DNA from 4 places in the Streptomyces tsukubensis genome. Region 1 is predicted to be linked to each of the others. Evidence: riboswitches for the same ligand, from Rfam matches in the RefSeq annotation. Region 1 holds a riboswitch; each other region holds the start of a gene.
What was found. Region 1 has a riboswitch for cobalamin ahead of B7R87_RS08175 (prenyltransferase/squalene oxidase repeat-containing protein). Riboswitches for the same ligand answer to the same signal wherever they lie in the genome.
Positions count from the first base shown of each region.

Region 2: another riboswitch for cobalamin. It lies ahead of B7R87_RS22715 (ribonucleoside-diphosphate reductase subunit alpha); the one in region 1 lies ahead of B7R87_RS08175 (prenyltransferase/squalene oxidase repeat-containing protein).
Region 3: another riboswitch for cobalamin. It lies ahead of metE (5-methyltetrahydropteroyltriglutamate--homocysteine S-methyltransferase); the one in region 1 lies ahead of B7R87_RS08175 (prenyltransferase/squalene oxidase repeat-containing protein).
Region 4: another riboswitch for cobalamin. It lies ahead of B7R87_RS10355 (ABC transporter substrate-binding protein); the one in region 1 lies ahead of B7R87_RS08175 (prenyltransferase/squalene oxidase repeat-containing protein).

Region 1 covers NZ_CP020700.1:2,199,274-2,202,893, forward strand. Annotated here, with positions in the region: gene B7R87_RS08165 (hypothetical protein) at 1-255, shown strand, start outside; gene B7R87_RS08170 (MBL fold metallo-hydrolase) at 542-1,591, shown strand; cobalamin riboswitch at 1,666-1,829, shown strand; gene B7R87_RS08175 (prenyltransferase/squalene oxidase repeat-containing protein) at 1,969-3,231, shown strand.
Region 2 covers NZ_CP020700.1:5,470,147-5,473,766, forward strand. Annotated here, with positions in the region: gene B7R87_RS22715 (ribonucleoside-diphosphate reductase subunit alpha) at 1-1,748, opposite strand, end outside; cobalamin riboswitch at 1,888-2,049, opposite strand; gene B7R87_RS22720 (GntR family transcriptional regulator) at 2,647-3,411, opposite strand.
Region 3 covers NZ_CP020700.1:7,635,921-7,639,540, forward strand. Annotated here, with positions in the region: gene metE (5-methyltetrahydropteroyltriglutamate--homocysteine S-methyltransferase) at 1-1,494, opposite strand, end outside; cobalamin riboswitch at 1,684-1,907, opposite strand; gene B7R87_RS31465 (TetR/AcrR family transcriptional regulator C-terminal domain-containing protein) at 2,025-2,720, opposite strand; gene B7R87_RS31470 (NAD(P)-dependent oxidoreductase) at 2,856-3,569, shown strand; gene B7R87_RS31475 (helix-turn-helix domain-containing protein) at 3,580-3,620, opposite strand, start outside.
Region 4 covers NZ_CP020700.1:2,712,666-2,716,285, reverse strand. Annotated here, with positions in the region: gene B7R87_RS10365 (amino acid permease) at 1-1,246, shown strand, start outside; gene B7R87_RS10360 (Mov34/MPN/PAD-1 family protein) at 1,409-1,831, shown strand; cobalamin riboswitch at 1,857-2,000, shown strand; gene B7R87_RS10355 (ABC transporter substrate-binding protein) at 2,039-3,064, shown strand; gene B7R87_RS10350 (FecCD family ABC transporter permease) at 3,061-3,620, shown strand, end outside.

The DNA.
Region 1 (3,620 bases):
GTCTGCCCCGGGTTCGTCGGCGGGCTGCCGGTGCTGACCTTCACCGCGCCGTGGCGGTGCGGCGAGGTCCCCGGGGTGTGCCCGTCCGCCGCTTACCTGCGGCATCTGGCGGCCGGGCTGCTGGACGCCGGGGCGTGGGAGGCGTCCACGGTCGCGCGCTATCTGGCGGCGGCGCCGGGCGCGGAGGGGTGGACGCCGGAGCGGGTGGCGGAGCTGATGCCCGGCGCCGCGAAGCCGGCACCCGGTACCGCATAGCCGATGCCCGCTACCGCGAGAAAGCCCCGACGGCAGAGTTCCTGACACTGCATCAGATTCCGTTATGATGCAGTTGCCCACGTCAACGAGTAGCGGGGGTACGTGCCCCGGGGGCCACCGGCAGCGGGGCCCGCGGACCACCGCGAGCAGCACGAACAGCGCGAACAGGGGCACAGCCGGAGAACGAACCCCGCCGGGCACGGCGCCCACCCGCAGCCGCAGTCCCGCACGGGCCCACGGCGGCACCGATCGCCGCACCGTCCCGGAGAGCAGCCGAGGAGCGTGCATGCCACAGGTGATCGACCACGGCGGAGGCGTCTGGTCCGTCCAGGTCCCCATCCCCGACAACCCCCTCGGCCACACCCTGGTCCATGTCCTCGACACCGGCCGCGGCCCGGTCCTCGTCGACACCGGCTGGGACGACCCTGCCTCCTGGGACGCGCTCACCGAGGGTCTTGCCGCCGTCGGTACCGCGGTCCGCGAACTGCACGGGGTCGTGATCACCCACCACCATCCGGACCACCACGGGCTCTCCGGCCGGGTCCGGGAGGAGTCCGGGGCGTGGCTCGCGATGCACCCGGCGGACACCGCGATCGTCCGGCGCACCCGCGGCTCCCACCCCTCCCTCTGGTTCGACTATCTGACCGACAGGCTCGTCCGCGCCGGGGCGCCCGACGCGCATCTCGCGCCGCTGCAGGCGGCCCGCGCCGCGGGCCGGACCGGCGGCCTGCCCGGACTCGGCGCCGCCCTGCCCGACCGGGAGATCGTCCCCGGCGAGCTGCTGCCGCTGGCGGGCCGGAAACTGCGCGCGATATGGACGCCGGGGCATACCCCCGGGCATGTCTGCCTCCATCTGGAGGAGGCCCACCCGGCCGGGCTGCCCGGCGCCGGGAGGCTCTTCTCCGGAGACCATCTGCTGCCCGGGATCAGCCCTCACATCGGGCTGTACGAGGATCCCGAAAGCACTGTCGGAGCCGACGACGGCGACACCGATCCGCTGGGCGACTACTCGGCCTCCCTGGAGCGCATCGCCCGGCTCGCCCCGGCCGAGGTCCTCCCCGCCCACCAGCACGCCTTCACCGGCGCCGAGGCCCGGGTCCGGGAGCTGCTCGCCCACCACGAGGACCGCCTCCGGGGCCTCCTCGCGCTCCTCTCCGTACCCCTCACCCCCTGGCAGGCGGCCGAACGCATGGCATGGAACCGCCCCTGGTCCGCGATCCCGCACGCCTCCCGCACGATCGCCGTCTCGGAGGCCGAAGCCCATCTGCGCCGTCTGGTGAAACTGGGCCGCGCGGAGGTCCTGCCGGGGATACCGACGCGGTACGCGGCGGTCTGAGCCGATGCCGGGAAGCCTGCCCCGGTCCCGTACCGCCCGGAAATCCACCGCCGCGGGCGGCACCGCCCGCGACCGTCGGTAAAGTGGACTGGTCGTATCACGCCCTTACAGGGGGAAGCCGGTGCGAATCCGGCACTGACCCGCAGCCGTGAGCCGTCGGCGCGCGCCGTGTCCGTGACCCCGCAGGTCACCTCCGTACGCGCCGGGCAGAGTCGGAATGCCCTGTACGCGGACGTGACCGGCTTGCGCCACCGGCAGCCGCCGGTGGCCGGCACCGTCGAGGAATACGGGGCCGGAGCCCTGGTGCGTCCCGGACGCGCCCGTGCCCGGATCCCGGCAGCGTCCCGCAGAGGGCGCGGGAAGAGGCACCACCCGTCATGACCAACGCCACCACCGCACGCCGCGCGGCCGTCGCGCTCGCCGTCTCCGCCGTACTCGGCACGGCCCTCGCCCCCGCCGCGACCGCCGCCACCACCCCGCCCCCGGCCGCCCCGCTCCCCTCCGGCCTGTACGGCACCACCGACCCGGCGTACGACGGCGTGTGGCGGCAGTCGCTGGCGCTGCTCGCCCAGGACACCGTCGGGGTGAAGCCCGCGGGCAAGGCCGTCGACTGGCTGACCGGGCAGCAGTGCGCGGACGGCGCCTTCTCCGCGTACCGCGCCGACGCCTCGGCCGCCTGTGACGCCAAGCTGCCGCGCGATACCAACGCCACGGCCGCCGCGGTCCAGGCACTGACCGCGACCGGCGGCGCCGAGAAGACCGTCGGCAAGGCCGTCACCTGGCTGAAGTCGGTCCAGAACGCGGACGGCGGCTGGAGCTACAACCCGGGCGGCGCGAGCGACGCCAACTCCACCGCTGTGGTGATCGGCGCGCTGGCCGCCGCGGGTGAGAAGCCCGCGGCCGTGGCCTCCGCGAAGGGCGGGAAGTCGCCGTACGACGCGCTGCTGACCTTCGCCCGGCCGTGCACGGGAGCGGACGCGGGCGCCTTCGTCTACCAGCCGCAGATGCCGGGCGCCGTCGGTGACTCCACCGCCGCGGCGGTCGTCGCCGCGCAGGGTGCGGGCCTGGCCCCGAAGGCCGGAGCCGCCGGTTCCGTGGCCGGGGGCACGGTCTGCGACAAGGCCGCGAAGGACCTCAAGGGTGCGGCTCTCAACGGCGGCGCCTATCTGGCGGGCGCGCTCGCGAAGACCGGTCATCTGCTGACCCCGCCGATGCCGGGCGCCGAGGACTCGGCGCCCAAGCCCGACTTCGGGAACACTGCGGACGCGGTCGTCGCGCTGGCCGCGCAGGGCCGCACCGAGGCGGTGAAGAAGCCGCTGGAGTGGCTGAAGGCGAACGGTGCCGGATGGGCGAAGGAGTCGGGCCCGGCGGCGTACGCCCAGCTGGTCTTCGCGGCGAACGCCACCGGTACGGACCCCGCGGACTTCGGCGGTACGGACCTGGTGGCGGCCCTGAACGCGACGGGTCCGGCGCCGGAGTCGGCGTCGCCGTCCGCCGGTACCGAGAAGAAGAACGAGAACGACAAGAACGACAAGAAGGACGACGGGGGCCCGAACCTCTGGTGGATCGTGGGCGCGTTCTTCGCGGCGAGCGCGGGCGCGGGCTTCCTCCTCAGCGGCCGCCGCAAGCCCCGCGCATGACGACCTCCTCCGACCGCACCCCGGCCGGGGCCGCCGGGTCGGCCGGGCGCCCCGGCGCCGGAGCGGCAGCCGGTGCCCCGACGAGGCACCTCGCCGCGCCGACGGCCGGGCCGCCCGAGGCGGCCCCGGCCGGGCGCCGCGCCGCGTCCGTGGCCGGGACGCTCAGGAAGCCCCCGACCGAGCGCCCCCGCGCCGTACCGGAAGCACCGCACCGCACGACGACCGGCGGCTTGACCAGGCACCACACCGCGACCGCCGGGCCGCGGGCGTCCTCCGGGACACCCGGGTCCGCCGCAGGCGGGCGCCCCCGCGCCGTACCGCAAGCACCGCACCGCACGACGACCGAAGCCCCGACCTCGGCGGCCAGGGCGGACCGGCCCCGGCCGGCC
Region 2 (3,620 bases), 3.3 Mb from region 1:
AGGACCCCGCGGGCGGCCCGGGTCTTCTCCCAGGCGGGGAAGGTGCCGTGGCGCTCGGCCAGATCGGCGGACGCCTCGTACGCGGCGAGCATGATCCGCTCGGCGATCCGGGTCGACAGGGCGCGGGCCTCGGGGGAGTCGAAGGGCAGCCGCAGCTGGAAGAAGACGTCCTGGAGGCCCATGGCGCCCAGGCCGACCGGCCGCCAGCGGGTGTTGGAGCGCCCGGCCTGCTCGGTCGGGTAGAAGTTGATGTCCACGACCCGGTCGAGGAAGGTCACGGCGGTACGGACGGTGGCGTCCAGCCGCTCCCAGTCGATCTCCCCGCCGACGACGAAGGCGCCCAGGTTGACCGAGCCCAGATTGCAGACCGCGGTCTCGCCGTCGTCGGTGACTTCGAGGATCTCGGTGCAGAGGTTCGACGAGTGGACCGTGTGGCCCTTCTCGGCGGTCTGGTTGGCGGTGCGGTTGGCGGCGTCCTTGAAGGTCATCCAGCCGTTGCCGGTCTGGGCCAGGGTCCGCATCATCCGGCCGTACAGCTCACGCGCGGGCATGGTCTTGCGGGCCAGGCCCTTCGCCTCGGCGGCCCGGTAGGCGGCGTCGAACTCATCGCCCCACAGGTCGACCAGCTCGGGGGTGTCGGCGGGGGAGAAGAGCGACCATTCGGCGTCGTCCGCGACCCGGCGCATGAACTCGTCCGGGACCCAGTGCGCCAGATTCAGATTGTGGGTCCGCCGGGCGTCCTCGCCGGTGTTGTCGCGCAGCTCCAGGAACTCCTCGATGTCCGCGTGCCAGGTCTCCAGGTAGACCGCGGCGGCGCCCTTGCGGCGGCCGCCCTGGTTCACCGCGGCGACCGAGGCGTCGAGGGTCTTCAGGAACGGGACGATGCCGTTGGAGTGCCCGTTGGTGCCGCGGATCAGGGAGCCGCGGGCCCGGATCCTGGAGTACGAGAGCCCGATGCCGCCGGCGTGCTTGGAGAGCCGGGCGACCTGGTGGTAGCGGTCGTAGATGGAGTCCAGCTCGTCGAGCGGGGAGTCCAGCAGATAGCAGGACGACATCTGCGGGTGGCGGGTGCCGGAGTTGAAGAGCGTCGGGGACGAGGGCAGGTAGTCCAGCCGGCTCATCAGCCCGTACAGCGCGACGACCTCGTCGAGGGCGCGTACGCCGTCGTCCTCCGCGAGCCCGCAGGCGACCCGGAGCATGAAGTGCTGCGGGGTCTCGATCACCTGGCGGGTGATGGGGTGGCGCAGCAGATAGCGGCTGTAGAGGGTGCGCAGCCCGAAGTAGCCGAAGCGGTCGTCGGCGGCCGGGTCGATCGTCGCGTCGAGCCGCTCGGCGTACCGCTCCACGAATGCGGCGGTACGGTCCGCGATCAGGCCCTCGTCATGTCCCACCCGCACCGAGGCGGTGAAGGAGACCGAGCCCTGGCCCGCGGCCTCGGCGGCGATGGTCCGGGTCAGCAGCCGGGCGGCCAGCCGGGAGTAGGCGGGATCATCGGAGATCAGGCCCGCGGCGGCGTCGGTGGCGAGCTGATGGAGTTCCGCCGCGTCCGATCCGGGGTGCCGGCCGCGGAGCGCGGCGGCGGCCACCCTGCCGGGGTCGGTGTCCGGCAGATCGGCGGTGAGGTCGGTCAGGGTCCGCAGCAGGGCGGTCCCCGGCCCGTCCTCGGGCGTCGCGGCAGTGGGCCGGGGGGTCTGCCCGGGCAGCTGCTGGGCGGTGCCTGAAGCCGGATCGGCTGGCGCGATGGTCACGTGGTGCTCTCCCTCGCTCGGCTCGCGGGCCGTCGGCGGGGGAGGGGTGGGCAGGCCGGACGTTCCCGGAAACGGGCAGCACGCACGGCGTCCACCGGCCCAACCGCGAGGCCCGGACGTCTCGGCACCCGGGTCGGACGATCCGGGTGCGCTGTCGGCAGACGGCCGGACTTGCCCTGGCGCGACAAAGTACGCCGAAGCACACCGTTGCGGGACAGTTCCGGATTCGCACCGGATTCCTCTGCGGTGACAGCGAGATGAGCATACATGTGGGGGCACCGCCGAAGCGGTGCCCCCACATGTTGTGTCGCGCCTCTCATGCTCCCGCACGGTCCGGGGCCGTCCACGACGGTGTCCACGCCCCTCCGGGGAGGCCCGGCCCCCTGCCCGGGACGGCCCGGCCGAGCCCCTCCAAGGGGCCACGGTGCGCTTCCCCGGCCGGGAGGCGGCTGTTTCAGGGGCACGGCTTCCTTCCCCAGGGGGCGAGGTGAAGGTTTTCAGGGGGGCGCCTCCCACGCCGCCAGGCGTAGGGGGAGGAAACTGCGCGATCGGCCACGACGGTGTTGTGCTCGGCAGACGGCATGCAATGCCGTTACGGATTCCGCCTCCCGCCCGGCCGGGTGACGACCGTATGCGACCACGCGCCGCCGTCGGCTTGTCGCGCAGTTCCTCGCGCCCCCGGGTACTCCCGCTTGGCGTCTTGGCAGGGGGAGCGCCGCCACGGGGTGCTCGTGCCTGCCATTCCGGGAATGACGGCCCCGCCCCTGGGCACTCCTGCTTGCCACTCCGGCGGGGGAGCCGTGCCACTGGGTGCTCCTGCGCGGCGTACCGGAAAAAAAAGGGGGGCGCCGCGCTCCGACAGGGGTCGGGGCGCGGCGCACATGGAGAAGCGGAGGCTCTAGTCCTGGGGGCGGCGGAGGCGGGCGACGAACTTGTAGCGGTCGCCGCGGTACACCGACCGCACCCACTCCACCGGCTCCCCCTGCGCGTCCAGCGAGTGCCGCGACAGCATCAGCATCGGCAGCCCGACGTCCGTACCGAGCAGCCCCGCCTCGCGCGGTGTCGCCAGGGACGTCTCGATGGTCTCCTCCGCCTCGGCGAGATGGACGTCGTAGACCTCGGCCAGTGCCGTATAGAGGGAGGTGTACTTGACCAGGCTGCGCCGGAGCGCCGGGAAGCGCTTGGCGGACAGATGGGTGGTCTCGATGGCCATCGGCTCACCGCTGGCCAGCCGGAGGCGTTCGATCCGCAGGACCCGGCCGCCGGTGGAGATGTCGAGCAGTCCCGCGAGGGTGTCGTCCGCGGTGACGTACCCGATGTCGAGCAGCTGGGAGGTGGGTTCCAGGCCCTGGGCCTTCATGTCCTCGGTGTACGAGGTCAGTTGGAGCGCCTGGGAGACCTTGGGCTTGGCGACGAACGTGCCCTTGCCCTGGATGCGCTCCAGCCGGCCTTCGACGACCAGCTCCTGGAGCGCCTGGCGCACGGTGGTGCGCGAGGTGTCGAATTCGGCCGCGAGCGTGCGCTCCGGCGGTACCGGCGTGCCCGGGGGCAGGGTCTCCGTCATGTCGAGGAGGTGCCTTTTGAGGCGGTAGTACTTGGGTACGCGCGCGGTCCGGGTCGGTGTCCCGGCCTCGGTCTCCGTACCCACCCCGTCCGTCGTCATGGCCCGCCTTCCCGTTCCCGACTGCGCTGCTGCCGTCACCGGCTCCTCCGTCTGTAGCGGATCACATCGTGGCACGGGCCGGTCCCGGGGAGTGACCCTGTCCCTCCTGTTTTTCTGCCTTCAGGGTGGACACCACTGCTTCTTATACACCGAGGGGGCTAGGGTTGGTCTAGTCCAAGCGAAGGCCTCAAGCCTGCCCGGATCATGCC
Region 3 (3,620 bases), 5.4 Mb from region 1:
GCCGTGGACGAGGACGTCGACCCCCGTCTTCTCCTGGAACGCGATCACCTCCTGGATTTCGGACCTGACGCGCTCCTCGTACCCGGCCGTGTCGATGTGCCCGGACCGCAGATCCGCGCGGGCGGCGCGCAGTTCGTCGGTCTGGGGGAAGGAGCCGATGGTCGTGGTCGGCAGCAGCGGCAGCCCGAGGCGGGTCCGCTGGGCGACGGTCCGTTCGCCGTACGGTGCGGAGCGCCGGGCATCGGCCGCGGTGACCGCTCCGGTACGGGCGCGGACGGCCGGGTCGCGGGTGACGGGGGACGCGGCGCGCGAGGCGAGCACGGCACGGTTGGCCGCCAGTTCGCCGCTGATGGCGGGGGTGCCCCGGCCGAGGCCCCGGGCGAGGGTCACGATCTCGTCGGTCTTCTGCCGGGCGAAGGACAGCCAGCCCAGGATCTCCGGGTCGACGTCGGTCTCGGCGGCGGCGTCCAGCGGGACGTGCAGCAGGGAGCAGGACGCGGCGACGTCCACCCGGTCCGCGAGACCCAGCAGGGTGCCGAGGGTGGCGAGGGACTTCTCCAGGTCGTTGACCCAGATATTGCGGCCGTTGACGACTCCGGCGACCAGCCGCTTCCCGGGCAGCCCGCCGGCGGCGGCCAGATCGCCCAGATTGGCCGCCGCGGATCCGGTGAAGTCCAGGGCCAGCCCTTCGACCGGGGCCTTGGCCAGCACGGGCAGGGCTCCGCCGAGACGGTCGAAGTAGGAGGCGGCCAGCAGTTTCGGCCGGGCGGTCAGGGCGCCGAGGTCGCGGTAGGCGCGCGCGGCGGCGTTCAGCTCCGCCGGGGTGCGGTCCTGGACCAGGGCGGGTTCGTCGAGCTGGACCCACTCCGCGCCCGCCGCGCGGAGATCGGCCAGCACCTCCGCGTACACCGGCAGGAGCCGGTCCAGCAGCGTCAGCGGCTGGAAGTCGGCGGGCACCCCGGGGGCGGGCTTGGCGAGCAGAAGGTAGGTGACCGGGCCGACGAGGACCGGCCGGGCCGTCAGGCCGAGGGCGAGCGCCTCCTTCAGCTCGTCCACCTGCTTGCCCGAGTCGGCGGTGAAGACCGTGCCCGGGCCCAGTTCGGGCACGAGGTAGTGGTAGTTGGTGTCGAACCACTTGGTCATCTCCAGCGGCGCCACCTCCCGGTTGCCGCGGGCCATGGCGAAGTAGCCGTCGAGGGCGTCGGCGGCAACGGCCGCACGGTGCCGCTCGGGGATCGCACCCACCATGACGGTGGTGTCGAGGACATGGTCGTAGTACGAGAAGTCGCCGGTGGGGACCTCGTCGATGCCCGCCCCGGCGAGGGCGCGCCAGTTGGCGGTGCGCAGTGCCGCGGCTGCGGCCCGGAGGCCGTCGGCGTCCACCCGGCCCTTCCAGTAGCCCTCGACCGCCTTCTTCAGTTCCCGGCCCTGTCCCTGACGGGGGTAGCCGTACACGGTGGACCGTGCTGCCGCGGCTGCGGACTTCGTGGTCACGGAGATCTCCTTCGCGAGATGAATCCCTGAGATCCCGGAGACGGGAACGAGAGCGCGAAGGGGGCACCGGACGGAACCGGATCCCGCGCGGCACGGCGCGGTGTTCCGTACGGTACGTACTCCCCGGAATCCATCCGGGGTGTTCCCCGACCCGCCCACGAGGTCACCGGAATACCGCGCGCGGAACGTTCCGTACGCGGGCAACGGGCAGGTCTTCGGACTCGCGGGCACGCCTGCCGGTCTCCCGGCGGGCACCTAGTGGCCGTCGCTTCCCAGGCCCTTTCCCGGACCCAGTGCGTATGACGGCGGTCGTTCCCGCTCACCGCTGCGGGGCAGTCCCGGATTCCCACCGGGTTCCCTCTTACGACGCTCCCGTCCGGCTGACGGGGCGAACCAGCTGCGGGGCCAGCCTACGGTGCGCGGGACCGTTTCGGCGGCACGGGTCCATCATGCGGATCACCCGGTGGGACGAACGGCCCCCGCGGCGGGCACCGGAGCCGCCGCGGCAACTCCCCGGCGGGCCCCCGCCGTCACCGCGTCCCGCCCTCCCCGTCCGCCTCGTCAGGGCGCAGCGCCTCCAGGATCAGGCGCAGGCCGAAGCCGAACTCCACGGCCGGGTCGAAGCCGGGCCCCTCGGACTGGGCGGCGACCAGTTCCACGAGATGCGGGTGGCTGTCGGGGGAGAGCGCGGGCAGCAGGGCGGCCGTGATCCCGTCGCGGTCCTCAGGGGCGGCGAAGGGGAGGCTCAACTCCTGGAGCACCGCACCGTAGACGAAGCTGTCGATCACCCCGACCGCGCGGGCCGCCGCCCTGACGGAGAAGCCCCCGGCGCGCAGGGTGCCCAGGACGGCATCGTGGTGGCGCAGGGTGGCCGGGCCCGGCCGGCTGCGCGAGTCCATCAGACCGACGGCCCACGGATGGGCCAGCAGTGCCGTGCGGGCCGATACGGCGCGGTCGTGCATCGCCCTCTTCCAGCCCGCCCCCGGGGGCGGCAGTTCGATCAGGGCGAAGACGGCGTCGACCATGCCGTCGAGGAGATCGTCCCGGTTGCGCACATGGTTGTAGAGAGACATCGCCTCGACGCCCAGGGAGCCCGCGAGGGCCCGCATGGTGACCCCTGCCGCCCCCTTCTCGCCGGCCAGGGCGACCGCAGCGGCGATCACCCGGTCCCGGCTCAGGGGCGCCCGCTTCGGCCGGCCGCCCCGGCCGCCCGTGTTCTCCCGCATGGATGCTCTCCGCCCGTGTCGTCGTCCGGCCGTGCTGCTGCCGTCCCGTTGCGCCGTCCGGGTTCCGCCCCTTCGGCTTACGGTGTAAGTTCCACCGTGTCACTTACATAGTAAGTCGAAGGTGAGGGCCGCAGGATGGATACCGGACGGAGCGGGCGGATACGGAAGGTCTGCGTCGTCGGCGCATCGGGCAAACTGGGCCGGTACCTGGTGAGCCGGGCGCTCGACCGCGGCTGGGAAGTGGTCGGCGTCTGCCGCGAACGCAGCGTCGGCAAGCTCGACGGGTTCGCGGACCGGATCACGGTCGTCCCCGGGGACACCAACGACCCGGAAGTGATCCGCCGGGCCGTCGCCGGCTGCGACGGAGTGCTGACCGTGCTCGTCCCCTGGGGCGTACGGCAGTACTCCTCCGGTACCGCGCGGGCCGTGCTCGACCACGCCGAACCCGGTGCGCGGCTGGTCTTCTCCTGCGGCTGGCACGTGCCCCGGGACGACAAGGACCGCTACACCCGGACGTTCACGGCCTCCGTCCGGATCGTCACCCTGCTGAGCCGCGCCCTGAGGGTCGTCGACGTCGACGACCAACTCGCCGCCGCGCGACTGATCTTCGCCAGCGACCGCCGCTGGACCCTGGTCCGCGCCAGTGATCTGGAGGAGGGCGAAAGCCAGGGGCTGCCCGTATGGACCCGCCACGTCGGCGATCCGCTCCTGAAGAGCAACCTGACCCGGCGCGTGGACTTCGCCCTGTTCATGGTCGAGGCCCTCACCGACGACACCCTCGTCCACGAGGCCCCCGCGATCGTCGGCCGCCTCGCCCCCAGCGTCCTCGCCCGGCGGGACGAGAGCTGACGACCCGGGGTCACAGCCATCCGCTGCGCTGCGCCTGCAACGCCATCTGGA
Region 4 (3,620 bases), 510 kb from region 1:
CATCCTCGCCTACGCCATCGCGGGCGTGGTCATCTTCTTCATCATGCGGGCGCTGGGCGAACTGCTGATGTACCGGCCGGTCTCGGGCTCGTTCTCCGAGTACGCGCGGGAGTTCGTCGGCCCCTTCGCGGGCTTCGCCACCGGCTGGACGTACTGGCTGTTCTGGGTCGTCACCGGAATGACCGAGGTCACCGCGGCGGCCGAGTACATGACGTACTGGTTCGACCTTCCGCAGTGGATCTCGGCCCTGGGCTTCACCATCGTCCTCTACCTCGCCAATCTGATCTCCGTGAAGATCTTCGGCGAGCTGGAGTTCTGGTTCTCCATGGTCAAGGTGACCGCCATCGTCGGCATGATCCTGATCTGCGCGGGCATCATCACGCTCGGCTTCACCGACGCCGGGGACACCGCCTCCTTCTCCCTCCTCTGGAGCGACGGCGGCTTCTTCCCCAAGGGCCTCGGCGGCACCCTGATGACCCTCCAGATCGTGATGTTCGCCTTCCTCGCGGTCGAGCTGGTCGGCGTCACCGCCGGTGAGTCCAAGGACCCGGAGAAGACCCTCCCCAAGGCCATCAACACCGTGCCGTGGCGGATCGCCGTCTTCTACGTCGGCGCCCTGATCATGATCCTTTCGGTCGTCTCCTGGACCAACTTCCGGCCGGGCGTCTCACCGTTCGTCGCCGCCTTCGACCAGATGGGCCTGCAGATCGGCGCGGGCATCGTCAACTTCGTCGTGCTCACCGCGGCGCTGTCGTCCTGCAACTCCGGCATGTACTCCACCGGTCGGATGCTGCGCGACCTCGCGCTCAACAGCCAGGGCCCCAAGCTCTTCACCCGGCTGACCAAGCACGGCACCCCGCTGATCGGCACCACCTTCTCCGCGGGCCTGATGCTGATCGGCGTGTGGATCAACTACCAGTGGCCCGGCGACGCCTTCAACAAGATCGTCTCCTTCGCCACCATCTCCGGTATGTGGGCGTGGATCATGATCCTGGTCAGCCATATCCGCTACCGGGCCAAGGCCGCGCGCGGCGAGGTCGCCGAATCCTCCTTCAAGGCGCCCGGCGCGCCCTGGACGAGCTGGTTCGCGCTGGCGTTCATCGGCATGGTCATCGTGCTGATGGGCATCGACAAGGACGCCCGGATCTCCCTGTACGTGGCCCCGCTGTGGGCGCTGGTGCTCGGCGTCTCCTATCTGGTCCTCCGCTCGAAGAACCCGGAGGGCGCGGCCTTCGCCAAGCGCTGACGGCCGCGGGGGCTCCGGCCCCTGAACGTGCCGGACGGCGGGAGGGCGGCTGCCTGCCCCACCCACCCGCCGTCCGGCATCCGAGAAGGTCCGGTCCGAACCGTGAAACGGTTCGGACCGGACCTTCCGCCATTCGGACGGTCCGCGCTTATCCTGATCCGCATGCTGACCCTCACCCAGGATCTGTACGACCGGATCGTCGCGCACGCCCGAGCCGACCACCCCGACGAGGCGTGCGGCATGGTCGCGGGCCCCGAGGGCAGCGGTCGGCCGGAACGTTTCATCCCCATGCTGAACGCGGCCCGTTCGCCCACGTTCTACGAATTCGACTCCGGCGATCTGCTCAAGCTCTACCGCGAACTCGACGCCAACGGCGAGGAGCCGGTGATCGTCTACCACTCGCACACCGCGACCGAGGCATACCCGTCGCGTACCGACATCACCTACGCCAACGAGCCCGGCGCGCACTACGTCCTGGTCTCCACCGCCGACACCGACGAAGCGGGCCCCTTCCAGTTCCGCTCGTTCCGGATCGTCGAAGGAGAGGTCACCGAGGAGGAAGTCCGGGTCGTCCAGGCATACTGACCCGCAGCGCCCGTGCGGCGCTCCAACTCCATACGGGGCGGTGGGACCCAGGAAGCCGGTGCGAATCCGGCGCGGTCCCGCCACTGTGAACAGCCGCTGACACGTGCACGCACCCCGCGTGCCGTCCCGCGGCCGTCAGTCAGGAACTGACCCATCGCCCTTCTCCCATGACCCAGGGGACGCGGATCCCCGGAGGAGGACCCACGCATGTCCATGCGCATATCCGGACGCCGTACCGCACGCCGTCGTACCGCCCTCGCGGTCACGGCCGCCGCCCTGCTCCCGCTCGCCCTCACCGCCTGCGGCTCCGGCGGCTCCGGCGGTTCGGGCTCCGGCAAGGACGGCGGGAAGGCCGAGGCCCGGCCCGGCTTCCCGTACACCGTCGACAACTGCGGAGTGAAGACCACCTACCAGGCGCCCCCGAAGCGGGCCGTCACCATGAACCAGCACGTCACCGAGATCATGCTGGAACTGGGCCTGGAGAAGTCCCTGGTCGGGACCGCCTACCTCGACGACAAGGTGCTCCCGCGCTACCAGAAGGCCTATGACGCGATCCCGGTCGTCGCCAAGGAGTACCCCTCCAAGGAGAAGCTCCTCGCCGCGAACCCCGACTTCGTCTACGGCGGCTACGCCAGCGCCTTCGAGGCCAAGGACGGCCGCACCCGCGACGAGCTGAAGAAGTCGGGCATCGACACCCGGCTCAACCTGGAGTACTGCACCGAGAAGCGGACCACCCTCGACGACGTGTACCGCGAGATCGACGAGGTCGGCCGTACCTTCGGCGTCGCAGACCGGGCGCAGAAGTGGATCGCGGACTCGCGGGCGTCCGTCGCGAAGACCGCGGCCGAGCTGAAGAAGACGCAGACCGCGCCGGTCCCCGTCTTCGTCTACGACAGCGGCGACAAGACCGCGTTCACCGTCGGCGGCAAGGGCATCGGCAACGAGCTGATCAGCCGCGCGGGCGGCCGGAACGTCTTCGCCGACATCCCCAAGAGCTTCGGTGACGCGACCTGGGAGCAGGTCGTGGCCCGTAAGCCCGAGGTGATCGTGATCTACGACTACGGGGCGACGAGCCTGGAGCAGAAGAAGCGGAAGCTGCTTGCGGACCCGGCGCTGAAGGACGTACCGGCGATCCGGAACAAGAGGTTCGCCGTCCTCCCGCTCTCGGACGCGGTCCTCGGTGTCCGCGCGCCCGACGCGATCGCCAAGCTGGCCCCGCAGATCGCCCGATGAAGCGCCTCCTCGCGCCGGCGGGGGCCGGGCAGGAGGCGGGCGCCGCGGTGCCCGCCGCCTCCCGGCTCCGGTTCGGGGCCGTGACGGCCGGGCTGCTCGTCGCCCTGGCCGCCGCGGTCCTCGCGGCGCTCGCGCTCGGTTCCGTACGCATCCCGCCCCGCGAGGTCGTCGCGGCCCTGCTGCCGGGCGCCGAGCCGAGCCCCTTCCGCACGATCGTCCTGGACGTCCGGCTGCCCCGGGTCCTGCTAGGGGTGGTCGTCGGCGCCGGTCTCGGTGTCGTCGGCACGGTCCTGCAGGCCCTGGTGCGGAACCGGCTCGCGGACCCCTTCCTCCTCGGGATCTCCTCCGGGGCGTCCACCGGCGCGGTCCTCGTCCTGGTCCTCGGCATCGGCACGACCACCGCCGTCGCCCTGCCCGCGGGCGCCTTCGCGGGCTCCCTCGCCGCATTTCTGCTGGTGTACGGGCTGGCGCGGCACGGCGGCGGGATGACGGGCACCCGGCTGGTGCTCGCCGGGGTCACCATCAGCTACGTCTTCACCGCCCTGACCACACTGGT